2 regions of the Marinobacter sp. es.048 genome follow, and region 2 is predicted to be linked to the other one. Evidence: riboswitches for the same ligand, from Rfam matches in the RefSeq annotation. Region 2 holds a riboswitch; the other holds the start of a gene.
The links. A riboswitch is a leader RNA that binds a small molecule or an ion and turns the genes downstream of it on or off. The one in region 2 is predicted to bind cobalamin.
Positions count from the first base shown of each region.

Region 1: linked by a shared signal. The riboswitch ahead of CFT65_RS02765 (ribonucleoside-diphosphate reductase subunit alpha) and the one ahead of CFT65_RS01445 (TonB-dependent receptor domain-containing protein) in region 2 are both predicted to bind cobalamin.

Region 1 is NZ_FYFA01000001.1:588,371-595,976, reverse strand. Features, by position in the region: gene CFT65_RS02765 (ribonucleoside-diphosphate reductase subunit alpha) at 1-2,179, opposite strand, end outside; cobalamin riboswitch at 2,376-2,584, opposite strand; gene CFT65_RS02760 (DUF3047 domain-containing protein) at 2,759-3,439, shown strand; gene CFT65_RS02755 (substrate-binding periplasmic protein) at 3,454-4,200, opposite strand; gene nhaB (sodium/proton antiporter NhaB) at 4,384-5,889, opposite strand; gene glmS (glutamine--fructose-6-phosphate transaminase (isomerizing)) at 6,225-7,606, opposite strand, start outside.
Region 2 is NZ_FYFA01000001.1:295,041-302,646, reverse strand. Features, by position in the region: gene CFT65_RS01450 (putative nucleotidyltransferase substrate binding domain-containing protein) at 1-1,503, opposite strand, end outside; cobalamin riboswitch at 1,624-1,847, shown strand; gene CFT65_RS01445 (TonB-dependent receptor domain-containing protein) at 1,982-3,784, shown strand; gene CFT65_RS01440 (cobalamin-binding protein) at 3,815-4,699, shown strand; gene CFT65_RS01435 (FecCD family ABC transporter permease) at 4,686-5,660, shown strand; gene CFT65_RS01430 (ABC transporter ATP-binding protein) at 5,660-6,424, shown strand; gene CFT65_RS01425 (DUF1269 domain-containing protein) at 6,629-7,138, opposite strand; gene CFT65_RS01420 (1-phosphofructokinase family hexose kinase) at 7,421-7,606, opposite strand, start outside.

The sequences.
Region 1 (7,606 bases), 290 kb from region 2:
CGTTGTTGTTGATGGACAGATCCCCTTCCCTGCGGTTTTCCTTCAGCAGGTCGATCGAGTCGATAGGCAGGATGCCCTGCTGCCAGAGAGAACCTTCATAAGTCTCGTAAGCACCTCGCTCACCCGCCAGCGTGGCTGAGGCGCGAATGGCGAAGTAGCTGAGCTGCTCCATGGCAAGGTCGGCAAACTCCACCGCTTCCGGGCTGGAATACGGCAGGCCCAATTGATAGAGCGCATCCTGGAACCCCATCAGGCCAAGACCGACCGGGCGATGTTTCCGGTTGGAATTGCGGGCCTGGGGCACGGCGTAGTAGTTGATGTCGATAACGTTATCGAGCATGCGCACAGCGGTGTTCACCGTTTGTTCCAGACGCTGCACATCCAGCTCGCCGTTGGCGATATGAGCCGCAAGGTTTACGGAACCCAGGTTGCACACGGCAATTTCATCGGCACTGATGTTCAGGGTGATTTCCGTGCACAGGTTGGAGCTGTGTACCACACCCCGGTGCTGCTGGGGCGAGCGCAGGTTGCAGGGGTCCTTGAAGGTAATCCAGGGGTGCCCGGTTTCGAATAGCACGGTGAGCATCTTGCGCCAGAGCTGCTTGGCCGGGATTTTCCTGAACAGCTTGATCCTGCCCTGCTCCGCCAGCGCTTCGTAATGCTCGTAGCGTTCACGGAAGGCGTTGCCGTACAGGTCGTGCAGATCCGGCGCATCGCTCGGGGAGAACAGGGTCCAGTCACGGTCTTTGCGCATGCGTTCGATCAGCAGGTCCGGCACCCAGTTGGCGGTGTTCATGTCGTGGGTGCGGCGGCGCTCGTCGCCGGTGTTCTTGCGCAGCTCCAGAAACTCTTCAATATCCAGATGCCAGCTTTCCAGGTAGGCGCATACAGCGCCTTTGCGCTTGCCACCCTGGTTCACCGCCACGGCAGTGTCGTTCACCACTTTCAGGAACGGCACTACGCCCTGGCTCTGGCCGTTGGTCCCCTTGATGTGGGAGCCGAGCGCGCGCACCGGGGTCCAGTCGTTGCCCAGGCCGCCAGCCCATTTCGACAGCATGGCGTTGTCGCGGATGGCACCGTAGATGTCTTCCAGGTCATCACCCACAGTGGTCAGGTAGCAGGAAGACAGCTGGGAATGGCGGGTGCCGCTATTAAACAACGTGGGCGTGGATGCCATGTAGTCAAAGGACGACAACAGGTTGTAGAACTCGATGGCGCGGGCATTCGGATCGTCTTCCCGCAGGGCCAGGCCCATGGCCACGCGCATAAAGAATACTTGGGGCAATTCCAGGCGAGCCTTGTTCCAGTGCAGGAAGTAACGGTCGTACAGGGTTTGCAGGCCCAGGAAGCCAAATTGCAGGTCACGCTCTGGCTTCAGCGCAGCGCCAAGGCGCTCCAGATCGAAAGCGGCCAGAGCTTCATCCAGGAGTTCATAACGGATACCGGCGTGGATGAATGATTCAAGCGCCTGTGGATAAAGCTCTGCCAGCGGCAAGTCCCGCTGCAGGTCCAGGGCCAACGCGTTTTCCAGGCGCAGCTGCTCCAGCAGCAAACGGGCGGTAACCGCGCTGTAGTCAGGCTCTCGCTCAATCCGGCTGCGCGCGGTCATCACCAGGGCGGACAGCACGTCCTCTTCGGCGATGCCGTCGTAAAGGTTGGTCAGGGCATCCTGCACCAGTGAGTCGCCGTCAATACCTTCCAGCCCGGTCGCGGCCTGTTCGACCTGGAGCTTCATCAAACCCAGATCCAGAGGCGCGGTTTCGCCGCTGGCTTTTTTCACGGTGAGGTGTGGGTGAGCTTCCACCGGCTCGTCGATCGCACGCTGGCGAGCATGCTCCTCCCGATAGAGCACATAGGCGCGGGCGACCTTCTGCTCCTCGGCCCGCATCAGGGCAAGCTCGACCTGGTCCTGGATGTCTTCAATATGCACCTTGCCGCCTGCTTTCAGGCGTCGACTGATGGCCTGAATGACCTGTTCCGTGACCCGGTGCACCGCATCGTTGATACGAGCGGAACCGGCGGCATTGTCACCCTCAACAGCGAGGAAGGCTTTGGTCACGGCGATGCTGATCTTCGACGGGTCGAAACCCACGAGGGTGCCGTTGCGTTTGATGACCTGGAGGGTTTCGGTATCGGTGAGGGAGGTTGGCCGAGGTTCGGCCAGTGCTGAGGCGGACATGTGGTGTTCTCCTGAATACGCGTTGAATTCCTTTCACCATCGCGTAGGCAGAGAAACGGAGCGCCACCGTAGGTCGGATTAGCGAAGCGTAATCCGACAAAGGCGGCCTGGCGCAAACAGAGGTGTCGGATTACGCTTCGCTAATCCGACCTACGGGTCTGGCCTGAGTCCGGTCTGCTCACCCTGAGTCGCGAAGGTGCAGTTCTTTCTCCCTGGCAGGTCTTCGGACTCAGGGGCGTGAATCGTTCGATTCGGCCTCGCTCGGCGACTTCCCGGTCTCAACCAGTGTCGTAATGCCGTGCTTGTTCCCCAATACCGCTGCGCGTCAGTTCCGGAGTCTCACCGGATTCCCGATACCAAAATGTTTGAAGTGATCACGTACTGACCGAGCTGGTTACGCACTGATCACTACATCTAGTATTTAACCAAGGATGAAAACACTATATACGGGTAGCTTTTACAGGACAAGGCACTTTCCGGTAAAACATCTGTCTGCAACGGAAACGCCCTGATAAGAGGAGAGGCACTATGGAGAAGGTCGGATACAAACGAATCTGGGGCCCGCTCCTCGTTTCTTTCATGCTCGTTACGCCCGTCGCGTCACAAGAGGCAGCCTTGACTCCCTTCTCCCAGATGCAGTCTCTCAACGATGGCTGGGAACCTCTGGAATTCCCCAAGATCGACCAGCTCAGCCGCTATGAACTGACAACCGAGGACGGTCAGCAGGTTGTGCGGGCGACCACGGAGGGCGGAGCGTCGGGCCTGATCGCACGGGTAAGACTGGAGCCCACCGGTTCTATGATTCTGCAATGGCGCTGGAAGGTCTCGAATGTATTCGAAAACGGCAATGCCCGGCAAAAGTCCGGTGACGACTATCCCGCCAGAATCTACGTTGCGTTCGAGTTTCAGCCCGAGAAGGCCGGCTTTTTCGAGCGCGCAAAACGGAAAACGGTTGAAGTATTGTTCGGCGAGTCTTTACCGGGCAACGCCCTGAACTACATCTGGGCCAATACCCTCGCAGAGGGCGAGATCGTACCCAATCCATACACCGAAAAAACCATGATGATCGCGGTGAATTCCGGATCAGAAAAGGTTGGGGAATGGGTCACTGTGGAACGGGACATCATGGCTGACTACCGGGAAGCTTTTGGCGAGGAACCACCTCCGGTGGTGGGTATTGCCATTATGTCGGATTCAGACAACACCGGGGAAAAAGCGACCGCCTGGTACGGGGATATCCGCCTCAATCCCGATTCCTGAGCCACTTGGGCTTGCTACCGATATTTTTCGGGCAAGCCCGGAATCACAAAGCTCTCTCCGAACTTTCGGATCGGGGGTACTTCACCCTTTTCAGCCAAACGGATATAGGCATCATCGAACTCTTCGCGCAGTATCGCTGCCCGGGGATTGGCAAGCGAAAACAGCCAGGTCAGATTCCTCAAACGGATCTCCGATTCACGAATTTTGTCGTCTTTGGGCATGGTCAGTGTTTCCAGAACCGGATCTCGATGGCCAAACAGGTAATGCCCGCGGCCAAGCTTGAGCATTTCCAGAGCAGCCCGATAGTTTGGTGCTTCGGTGACGTCAATCGAGCCTTCCGCCTCCAGCCAGTATAAGAGCCCTCCATAGGTGTATCCGCCAATCGTGATGACGGTCTTACCCTGTAGTTGATCAAAATGAATGAGTGGTTCGGTTCCCTCCAAATACCAGGCGCTAAGCTGGGTCGCGAGGGGAGTGACCCAGGTCTCGAGAACTTCACCGTTAAGAGCAGGAACGTTGGCGGAACCTGGCCATACGTCAATCCGACCGTTGCGCAGATACAGGTATACCCGGCTGATGGGCAAGAAGAGAAATTCCGGTTCGTAACCCGCCTCCACAACGATCTTCCGGGTAAGCTCTATAAAACTGCCAGCAGCGGTGCCATCGCTGGCCTGGTATGTAATGGGGGGGAACTCTACATAGGCAATGCGGAGAGTTTTGTCGGCGGATTCCGGCTCCGCAAAGGAGGCAGAAGTAAACAATAAAACTGCTAGCAATATCCAAAGCCGGGCGCCAACAAAACGCATAGCTGTATACCTTGGACAAGCATGGCCTGAGCAGTTTCTGAGCATGGAATCCGTATTATTGTTGACTCTGTTTAGACAAAGATTAACAGACCCGGGCAAATCTGCACTGACACCGCCCGCAAAAATCCGAACAGAACGTCAAATATAGTTAATAACCATGTACAGGCCTACACCACCCATCACCAGCATGTAAGGGAACGCCATAATCACCATCTTGCCGTAGGACAATCGAACCAGCGGCGCGATCGCAGACGTCAGCAGGAACAGGAAAGCCGCCTGGCCATTCGGGGTCGCGACACTGGGGAGATTGGTGCCGGTGTTGATGGCAACCGCCAGCTTCTGGAAATGCTCATAGCTGATAGCGCCGGCATCCAGGGCCTGCTTCACCTCACTGATGTACACGGTGGCCACGAACACGTTATCGCTGATCATCGAGAGCACGCCATTAGCGATAAAGAACATTCCCGGCTGACGGGCTTCGGGAAGCGACAGCACATAGTCAATGATCGGCTTGAACAGGTGCTGTTCATGGATCACTGCAACCACTGCGAAAAACACCACAAGCAGGGAGGTGAACGGCAGGGATTCCTGAAAGGCTTTTCCTATTTGATGCTCGTCGGTGACGCCGGTAAATGAGGTAATCAGGATGATCACCAGCAGGCCAATGAGGCCGACCTCGGCCAGGTGGAAAGCCAGGCCCACCACCAGAATTGCAGCCGCAAAGGCCTGTACCCAGAGAGCCGCCTGATCCGCCTTGGTGCGTTTCGCCCGCTCGTTCTCGGCAAACTCTTCCAGCACCCGGCGCACGGGCTTGGGCAGGCGCCCGCCGTAGCCGAACCAACGCAGCTTCTCCAGAGCCCAGCAGGTAAACAGCCCCGACGCCAGCACCGGCACGCTCACCGGCGCCATGTGCAGGAAGAAGCCGGCAAAATCCCAACCCACCACCTTGGCAATCAACAGATTCTGCGGCTCACCCACCATGGTGGCCACACCACCCAGCGCCGTGCCGATAGCACCGTGCATCAACAAGCTACGCAAAAAGGCCCGGAAGTTCTCCAGATCTTCCCGATGCAGCTCAACCACTTCATCATCGCTGCCGGCATTGTGATCATTGTGGTGATACCCCTTACCGGAGGCCACCTTGTGGTAAACCGAGTAGAAGCCCACCGCCACGCTGATGATCACTGCGGTAACCGTCAGGGCATCGAGAAAGGCCGAGAGAATTGCCGCCGCGCAACAGAACAGCAACGAAAGCGCCGACTTGGAACGCACACCCACCAGAATCTGGGTGAAGGTCACCAGCAGGAGCTCTTTCATGAAGTAGATGCCCGCTACCATGAACATCAGCAGCAGGATAACCGGGAAGTTGGTGAGCACCTCCAGATAGACCGCATCCGGCGTGGTCAGCCCGATCAGCAGTGCCTCCACCGCCAACAGACCACCCGGCAGGAGCGGGTAACACTTCAGGGCCATGGCCAGGGTGAAAATGAACTCGGCAATCAGAAGCCAGCCGGCCGTTCCCGGCCCCAGGGTCCACATGACAATCGGGTTGGCGACAAGAAACAGCAGGATGACCTGCTTGTACCAGACGGGCGCCTTGCCAAGGAAATTGTGGGTAAAGCCGGAGATAACGGTAGTGGGCATTACGGAAATCTTCTGAGAAAACGGGTTATTGGTATTGTGTCGTGAAGCGCCCGCATCTTCCTTGATATTTACGTACCGGGGTATTGGTCAAAGGTACAAACGGGAGACCGCTTTTGGTCTCACTAACCATAGAAAGGGAGTTGGACGCCGAAAAACACAGACAGTGAGCGTGAAATTGCTGAACAAAACAGCAGCATCGAACCCACATTTTAACCGATTCGAGCCCTAAAAAGACTGCCTAGTAAAAAAATAACTGCCTGGAACCTAGACAGACAGCAAAAATCCGCCAACAGGCGGATTCTTTGACAACCCCAATAAGCTTTCCATGAGGACGCTTATTCCACGGTAACACTCTTGGCGAGATTCCGCGGCTGGTCCACATCAGTACCCTTGAGCACTGCCACGTGATAAGACAGCAGCTGCAGGGGCACGGTATAAACGATCGGCGCCGTAATCGGATGCACCGACGGAATCTGCATCACGTGCAGGCCCTCTTCCGCTTTCACGTCCGCCTTCCTATCAGCGAAAACAAACAGCTCGCCACCGCGGGCCCGGACCTCTTCCAGGTTGGACTTGAGCTTCTCAACCAGGTCGTTGTTGGGCGCTACGGTGACAACCGGCATTTCGCTGTCTACCAGAGCCAGGGGGCCGTGCTTGAGCTCGCCGGCCGGATAGGCCTCGGCGTGGATGTAGGAGATTTCCTTGAGTTTCAACGCACCTTCGAGGGCGACAGGGAACTGGGAACCCCGGCCCAGGAACAGGCTGTGGTTCTTGTCCATGAACGCCTTGGACATTTCGGCGATCTCGCCATCCAGGGCCAGCACATCGCTGACCTGACCAGGCACGAGATGGAGGGCCTCGACGATTTCAGCTTCCTGCTCCTCGGACAGCCCATTATGACGAGCGAGAGCCAGGGTGAAGATCAGCAAGGCCGTGAGCTGGGTGGTGAAGGCCTTGGTGGAGGCCACGCCAATTTCCGGTCCGGCCTGGGTCATGATGACCAGGTCGGATTCTCGAACCAGCGAACTGCCCGGCACGTTGCAGATGGCCATCGCCGCCCGGAAACCAGCTTTCTTGGCCTGACGCAGGGCTGCCAGGGTATCGGCAGTTTCGCCGGACTGGGAAATGCACAGAAATAGGGTGTCCTGCTGGATCACGTGTTTGCGATAGCGGAACTCGGAAGCCACCTCCACCGAGCAGGCGACGCCGGCCAGCTCCTCAATCCAGTAACGCGCGACCATACCGGCATGGTAACTGGTGCCGCAGGCAATGATCTGGACATGGCGAACGTTCTCGAGGAGATGCGCAGCCTCGGTACCAAGGGCCTGTTCGAGCACCCGGGTTTTGGTGACCCGGCCCTCCATGGTCGCCTTGATGACCTTCGGCTGCTCATAGATTTCCTTGAGCATGAAGTGACGGTATTCGCCCTTGTCGGCGGAATCAGCACCATGCTCGAAGCGGGTTACTTCCCGCTCCACTGCCTGACCTTCACGATCCAGGATGGTCATTCCATCCTTTTTGATGTCGGCAATGTCGCCTTCTTCCAGAAACATGAAGCGATCGGTGACCGGCAGCAGGGCGAGCTGATCCGAGGCAATGAAGTTCTCACCAATACCCACGCCGATCACCAGTGGGCTGCCCTCCCGGCAGACCACCAGATGGTTCGGTTCATCGGCGTGGACAACGGCCAGTGCGTAGGCACCGCGAAGCCGCGCAA
Region 2 (7,606 bases):
GCCATCTTCCTCAAGCACAAAGGTTCGGAAGAAACCAATGGGCGGCGTCCGGTTCAGGGCGTTGCGGGCCATCATGGCAAGAAAACGCTGACTGTTACTGGCTTTCTCGGCCACTAGTGTTTTCAACTGCTCGGCAAATTCGGTCTCGCCGTAGATGCCGTCCAGATCAAAGAAAATGTTGCTGTTAAGCAGGGCTTCGGCCTTCGGATTCTCGATCCAGTCGGTGAAATAGCCCTTCCAGACGCTCAGAGGCTGCCGCCATTTCTGGTTTGTGGCCATGATGTCGCCGGTACAGTAGGAGTAGCCACACTCGGCCAGTCCATCGCTGACGAACTTCGCCAGCACCCGGAAGTACTCATCGTGGGCCTCTGGCACAAAGCTGTCGTCCAGGATCATGGCGTTGTCCTGGTCGGTGACCACCAGCTGCTCGTCCCGGGCCATGGAGCCAAGCGCCATGAAGCAGTAGGGAACCGGCGGTGGTCCAAATTTCTCTTCGCCCAGTTCCAGCAGACGCTGGGTAAAGCTGCGCCCGATACCGGCCATGGCACTGCCAATCATGTGGGAGTTGGCATCTTCGTTCACCATACGCACGAAGCTGTCCCGCACATCCAGGCTGATTTTCTTCAGGCCTTTGACATCCTGCTGATGGTATATGTTACTGACTAGGTAGAGGCTGCTCTGGCTCTCGTATTTCACGATATCGGAAAGCGCAATGACGCCTCGAACCTCATCCCGATCCATCACCGGAAGATGGTGCACGTTGTTGTGCAGCATGGTGAGCATGGCCTCGAATATGAACATGTTCGAGCGGATGGTGATCAAGTCTTCAGACATGATCTCGCTGATCGGGGTTTCCGAGGCCAGTGCTTCGCTGAGGGCCCGGGTACGCAGGTCGCGGTCGGTGATGATGCCCTTGAGCCGAGGTTTTTCGCCTTCCTCATCCATCAACAGCAGCGCCGAAACACCGTTTTCAGTCATGATCCGGGCGGCTTCCTGAAGCCTGACTGTGCAGGGCGCCGTCACCGGTTCGCGGGATATCAGCCGGGTGACTTTGGAGGTCATCAGTTCGTTGGACTTTTCCCGGCGGGAAACAGCCGAGCGCAGGCGGCTGCGGTCTTCAATCTCGACGAAATCGGCGAAGTTGTCGTCGTTTTCCCACAGATATTGGAAGGTGTCGTGGGGGATCTTATATAGCAGGGTGTCTTCGATGGCTTTGGCTGGAAAACGCACCTTCCTGTTCATCAGAAGGCCAAACTGGCCGAAGACCTCACCTTCACCGATCCGGTTGTAAAGCTCCCCGGTTCGCCGATAGATTTCAACGGCGCCACTGCGCACGTAAAAGAGCCAGCTACTCGGGTCACCCAGTTCCAGGACCTTGCTGCCGGCCTTGGAATACACAACCTCTATTTCGCCAACCACCCTGTCGAGCAGCTCCTCGGGCATCTCGTCAAACGGCGGATATTGTGCCATGTGATTGCGGATGTCGATGAGCTCAGCCTGCATAAAACTCCCGGTTTTGCCAAAGAAAAGTGGTTGTCAGTCATGGAATATAGCAGTGGCAGAGGCCTCCGGCCATGTCCACCTTTGATGGATTTCATTGACCGCTTAAACGGGGGTTGCTAGCCTTGGCCCACTTTTTCAGGTGTCCGTCGCATAGCGCGACGGGTGAAACGGGAAATCGGTGAGCCTGGTAACGCCAGTGCAAATCCGATGCTGCCCCCGCAACGGTAAGCAGGACAACGGCAATCTTTGCGCCACTGTGTCGCCACGACATGGGAAGGTGATTGCCCGGGAACCGAGGGTTCCGCCTGTCAGCCCGGAGACCGGCCTGGAAAAACACCCGATGTTGCGGTGGGCAACCTGGGTGGGTGATATGCCGGTTCCGCTTTCCTGACACCAGTCTACCGCCTGCCCTCATTTCCCTTTCCGCAAAAAAACCCAGATTCCCGTGCGGGTGCGCGCGGAGTGCGGAGCAAGCTTCATGTTCAGAATTCCATACCCTGTTTTACTGGCCGGCGTTTCCCTGGCCGCCCTGCCGTTGGCCGTTTCGGCCCAGTCTGCCCCAGAATTCGATGCCCTGGATCCCATTGTGGTTACCGCGACACTGGGGCCGAAAACCGTTGGTGAGAGCCTGTCTTCGGTTACCGTCGTAGACGAAGAGGACATTCAGCGACAGCAACCCATAGAATTTCGAGAACTTATCGAGTCTCAGCCGGGCGTAACGGTCTCCCAGAACGGGTCTTTCGGCAAGCAGACCGGTGTGTTCATGCGCGGTCACGCCTCCGATGCAACCGTGCTGCTTGTGGATGGGGTGAGGATCCGCTCCGCAACAGTTGGTGGCCCGGCCTGGCAATTCCTGCCACCGCAACTGGTGAACCGGGTAGAAATTGTTCGCGGTAGTCGTAGCAGTCTTTACGGTGCTGACGCCGTTGGTGGTGTTGTCCAGGCGTTCACGCTGCCGAGATCCCAGGGAAATCGTGGCTGGGTAGAGGCAGGCGCCGGGAATTTCGACAGTCAGCAGTATGGCGGCGGCTTCTCTTCGGTGACTGACCAGACCCGTGTCACGATCGGCGCCAATTACTTCCATACTGACGGTGCGCCGGTTATCGAAGACGGGGACGACAAGGGTTATGACAACACCTCCGGCGTTGCCAGTGCATCCCATACCTTTGATAACGGCGTAACAGCGGGGTTCAGTTTCCTCAGCGCGAAAGGCAATACCGAGTACGAGGGTGGCGAGGAAGATTTTCGCTTCCAGACAGCGGGTGCCAATGTTGAGGTCCCAGTCACCGCCAACTGGCGAACATCGCTCCATCTGGCAGATTCTCGCGATGAGCTGGAAGATTTCAGTGCCTTTTCCGGAGTATTCAACACCCGCACCCGCAGCTCGCGCATCGAGAACTGGCTGACCGCCGGCACCCATGAATTCGTGCTTGGTGCGGAGTATCTGGTGGATAAAGTCGAGAGCACGACCGCCTATGAGGAAAGCAGCCGGTCCAATGAGGCTTTCTTCGGGCAGGCGCTGCTGAATTTTGGCCGGACCGATGTGCACCTCAGTCTGCGTAGTGACGATAACGAAGCCTACGGAACGGAAGAGACCTGGGGCGCTGCGATTGGCTATAAGCTGGACGCACATCATCGGGTTCGAGCCAATGCCGGAACCTCGTTCAAGGCGCCTTCCTTCAACGATCTGTACTTTCCAGGCTTTGGCAATCCCGATCTTCAGCCCGAGGAAGCCACCAGCTACGAAACCGGCATCGAAGGCCGCTACGTAAACTGGTTCTGGGATCTGGCTATTTACCAGAGCGACGTTGAAGACCTTTCCCTGCCAACCCAGAACCAGGCTACAAGTGTCCCTGAAGCCCGGCTCAGAGGCGTTGAGCTGAGCACAGGCTGGCAGCAGGACGGCTGGTATCTGAAAGCTGTGGCCTCCGCTGGCGACTTCGAAGATAAGGAAGCCGGACAACAGCTGGCCCGACGGGCAGAGCGCTCCGTTCGGCTGGACCTGGACAAAGAGATCAATACCTGGAGCTTCGGGACCACGTTCCGCGCTGAGAGTCACCGGTACGAAGACCTGTTCGGTATCGGGCGCGAACGCATCCCTGGTTTCGGCGTCTGGGACCTGAGAGCGAGCAAGATTCTGGCTCGGGGCTGGCGGGCATCGCTGACCGTGGATAACGTACTGGATAATGAGTACGCCACCGCAAAACGTTTCGACAATACCGATTTCATTGCCGCCGGCCGAACCTTCATGGCCTCGGTGCGCTATGATTTCCAGCAGTAAATTCACCGATCTGAGAGGCTCCCGCCGTCCATGAGGCACCTCGGGTTCGCTGCGTTATGTGTACTGCCTCTGCTTGCGCCCTTGTTGGCGCAGGCACAGGGAATCTGTGTACGCGACGCGCTGAACCAGAAGGTATGCCTGACTGACCCCGCCCAACGCGTTGTCTCCCTTTCACCCGGCGCTACGGAACTGCTGTTTTCCGCAGGCGCCGCTGCCAAGGTGGTGGCGGTGAGCGCCTGGAGCGATTATCCCGCAGAAGCTGCGGATTTGCCGCAGGTGGGCGACAGCAATCGCCTGGACCTGGAGGCCATTGTTTCGCTGGCACCGGACCTGGTGGTGGCCTGGGTGGATGGCAATTCCCGCAGCCAACTGGAACGGCTGTCAGACCTTGGTATTTCGGTATTCTGGCTAGCCCCGCGAACGTTTGACGACATTGCCGTGGCGGTGTCGGATCTGGCGTTGCTGACGGGGTCAGCGGATCTCGGCAATGAACGGGCCGAAGCGTTTCGCGCAGAAATAGCCACGCTGAAAGCTCAGTATGCCGATACCAGGCCGGTTAAGGTGTTCTACCAGATATGGGACCAGCCACTGATGACCGTTAACCGGGAAGAGCTTATTAGCAAGGCCATAACCCTGTGCGGCGGTGTGAATGTCTTCGGCGAGCTGCCACGGTTAGTACCCCGGATCAGCCGGGAGGCGGTTCTGGAAGCCAACCCCGAAGCCATTATTACCGCCGGGTCTTCGGACGACAGGGAATGGCTGGAAGCCTGGCGCGAGTTTCCGGGCCTGGCAGCGGTAGCCGCCGACAACCTCTTCCTCGAGCCGCCGGACCTGCTGGCGCGCCCGACGCTTCGTATGGCAGACGGCGCCAGACACCTGTGCCAGACCCTGGAGCAGGCCCGTGCCAATCTCTAGCCCGTACAAACCACTCCTTATTCTGCTGCTGGCGGGCTTTCTGGCTGCTCTGGTCTCCGTCAGCATCGGCAGCACGGCCATAGGTTTTGAAGACACTCTGCGGGTGATAACCGGCAGTGGCACAGAGTTGCAGAAAACGCTGATTCTGGAGCTCCGACTGCCCCGGACACTGAGCGCGTTCGCGACCGGTGGCTTGCTGGCCGTGGCCGGGGCGCTGATGCAGGTATTGTTGCGAAATCCCCTGGCCGATCCCTACGTGTTGGGGCTCTCTGGCGGCGCCGCCGTTGGGGCGTTACTGGCTATGCTCGCCGGTGCTGCCGGTTTTCTGGTATCCGGCTCCGCCTTTGCCGGCGCCATGCTGGCCACCCTGCTGGTGTTTGGTCTGGCCCATGGCAGTGGCAGCTGGACCCCATCGCGGCTGTTACTCACCGGTGTGGTAGTTGCCGCCGGCTGGGGGGCCATCATTACCCTGATCCTCTCGATGACCCCGGCCAGCCGGTTGCCGGGTATGTTGTACTGGCTGATGGGCGATCTTTCCCACGCAGCCACTCCCTGGCCGGGCTTATTAATCCTCCTGCTCGTATGCCTGATGGTGTTTCCGCTGGGCCGGGCCCTGAACGTGTTGGCACGGGGTTCCCTGCAGGCAGCGGCCCTGGGCGTTTCGGTACGGCCCCTTGAATGGTCGATCTACCTGATGGCGAGCCTGCTGACCGCCACCGCCGTCACCATGGCCGGTTCGGTTGGTTTCGTTGGCCTGGTGGTACCGCACATGTTGCGGTTGGTACTGGGGAACGACCAGCGACTGATTCTGCCGGCATGCGCACTGGCCGGCGGAACGCTTCTCGTGCTTGCAGACACCCTGGCCCGGGTGGTGATTGCGCCAGAGCAGTTGCCGGTTGGCGTGATTACCGCGCTGATCGGCGTCCCGACCTTCCTGTACCTGCTGTATAGGAGCCGATGATGACACGCCTGACAACCGAAGCGCTGATCATCGACATTCCGGGGCGCGCCTCGGGCGTCCCCCTGAACCTGGCTATCGAACCGGGCCAGGTCTGGGGTGTGCTGGGGCCCAATGGCGTGGGTAAAACCACCTTGCTGCATACCCTGGCGGGATTGAGGGAGCCCAGAAGCGGACAACTGTTACTCGACGGAACGCCGCTGTGCGACATCCGACGCAAAACCGTCTCGCAACGGATGGGCCTGGTGTTTCAGGACCGACAGGATGGTTTTCCGGCGACCGTGCTGGAAACGGCTCTTATCGGTCGCCATCCCTGGTTGTCACCCTGGCAGATGGAGAGTGGTGAGGATCTGGCCATTGCCGAACGGGCCCTCGAAGCGCTGGACGTCATCCACCTGAAAGATCGCCTGGTGAACACCCTATCCGGCGGCGAACGCCAGCGAGTAGCCATTGCCACCCTGATGACCCAAAGCCCGGAAATCTGGCTGTTGGACGAGCCGACCAATCACCTGGATTTACAGCACCAGACTGCCGTCATGAAGCTGCTGCGAAACCAGTCAGCATCCGGTAGAGCCGTCTTCATGTGCCTCCACGACCTGAATCTGGCCGCCCGATGGTGCGACCAGATCCTCCTCCTGTACCCCGACGGCCAGGCCTGCTGGGGCCCGGCCCGCGACATGTTGGTGACCTCTGCCCTTGAGAGCCTGTTTGGCCAGCGTTTGCTATCTGCCGAACTGGATGGTTTTCCAGTGTTTGTTCCAGCCTAATCAGGCAACAGTCTCTTTTTTATTTTTCGCAAATGAACAAGAAATGTAATAAACGCCTCTCGCTCGTTAACGTATGAACGCATTGCAAAAATCGCTGTAGGAGCTACCGTGAAGGTCGACTTTTTCGGTCATGGATTCTCCCTTTTCGGATTTTCCCCATCTGTATATGACATTAAGGAAACGCCGGAGACTGATATCCGAGCCTCAGGGGAAAGGCGGTGTCAGTGGTTCGGTGCCCTGGATATCCGCTTCAGGATGATGTTTTTTGACCAACGCCTCGATTTCGTGAACCCGGGTGCGTTTGACATCAACCAGCACCAGGACTCCGCCCGCATTGATCTGCTTGTCGAATCTTTCCAGCCGTGAATTTGGAAGCCCCACGCCCACCATGCTCGACATCAGGCCACCAACACCGGCACCGGCGGCAGTGATAAATAACACGGCGCCGCCACCAATGATTAAACCAGTGGCTGGCAGCGCCATCGCGACCAATCCACACACCAGGCCGGTAGCGGCGCCCAGGGTAAGGCCTTTCTCAATTGCCGGGACAAAATCACTCTTTTGCATCAAGTTGGCTTCTGGAAGTTCTTCCATCGGAGTGCCTTCTTTGGCTACAACATGGATGTGGTGCTCCTCCACGTGTGAGACCAACAGTTCTTCCACAAGCCCATGAGTTGTCGTAATGTCTGGCATCAGAAAATATAAACGGCGCATGTTTGGCTCCCTCCAATTTGTTTTTAGCAGTACCAATGTACCGGTTTAACCATAAAGTTCGACATTTGCCGCTCTAATGGGCGCTCCCGGCCTATGATAAGAGCATAGGAGGAAGTGCCACGAGCAGCCAAGGTTGCTCTCCAGAATTCAAGAACAGTTTCGAAAAAGTGCAACTTCAATACGGGCATTAGAAAAATGATGACAGCGAGAACCGTTTTTAGGTCGAATTTATACAGCTGACCGGGCAGCTTCTGAACCGGCCCATTCCAGTAATAAGGTCCGTCATATCGGAAGCGGTGCCAGCCGAATCTCCCCCCGCAGCCGGTCGACGGTTTTCTTTTCGAACAGCTCGGTTCCTGGCTGCATGACCGTCGCTGCACTGCACGCCATGCCCTCCCGCAACGCATCCTGATCCGACGCGCCCTGTGCGAGCATGGCCACCATGCCGGCCACCATGGAGTCACCGGC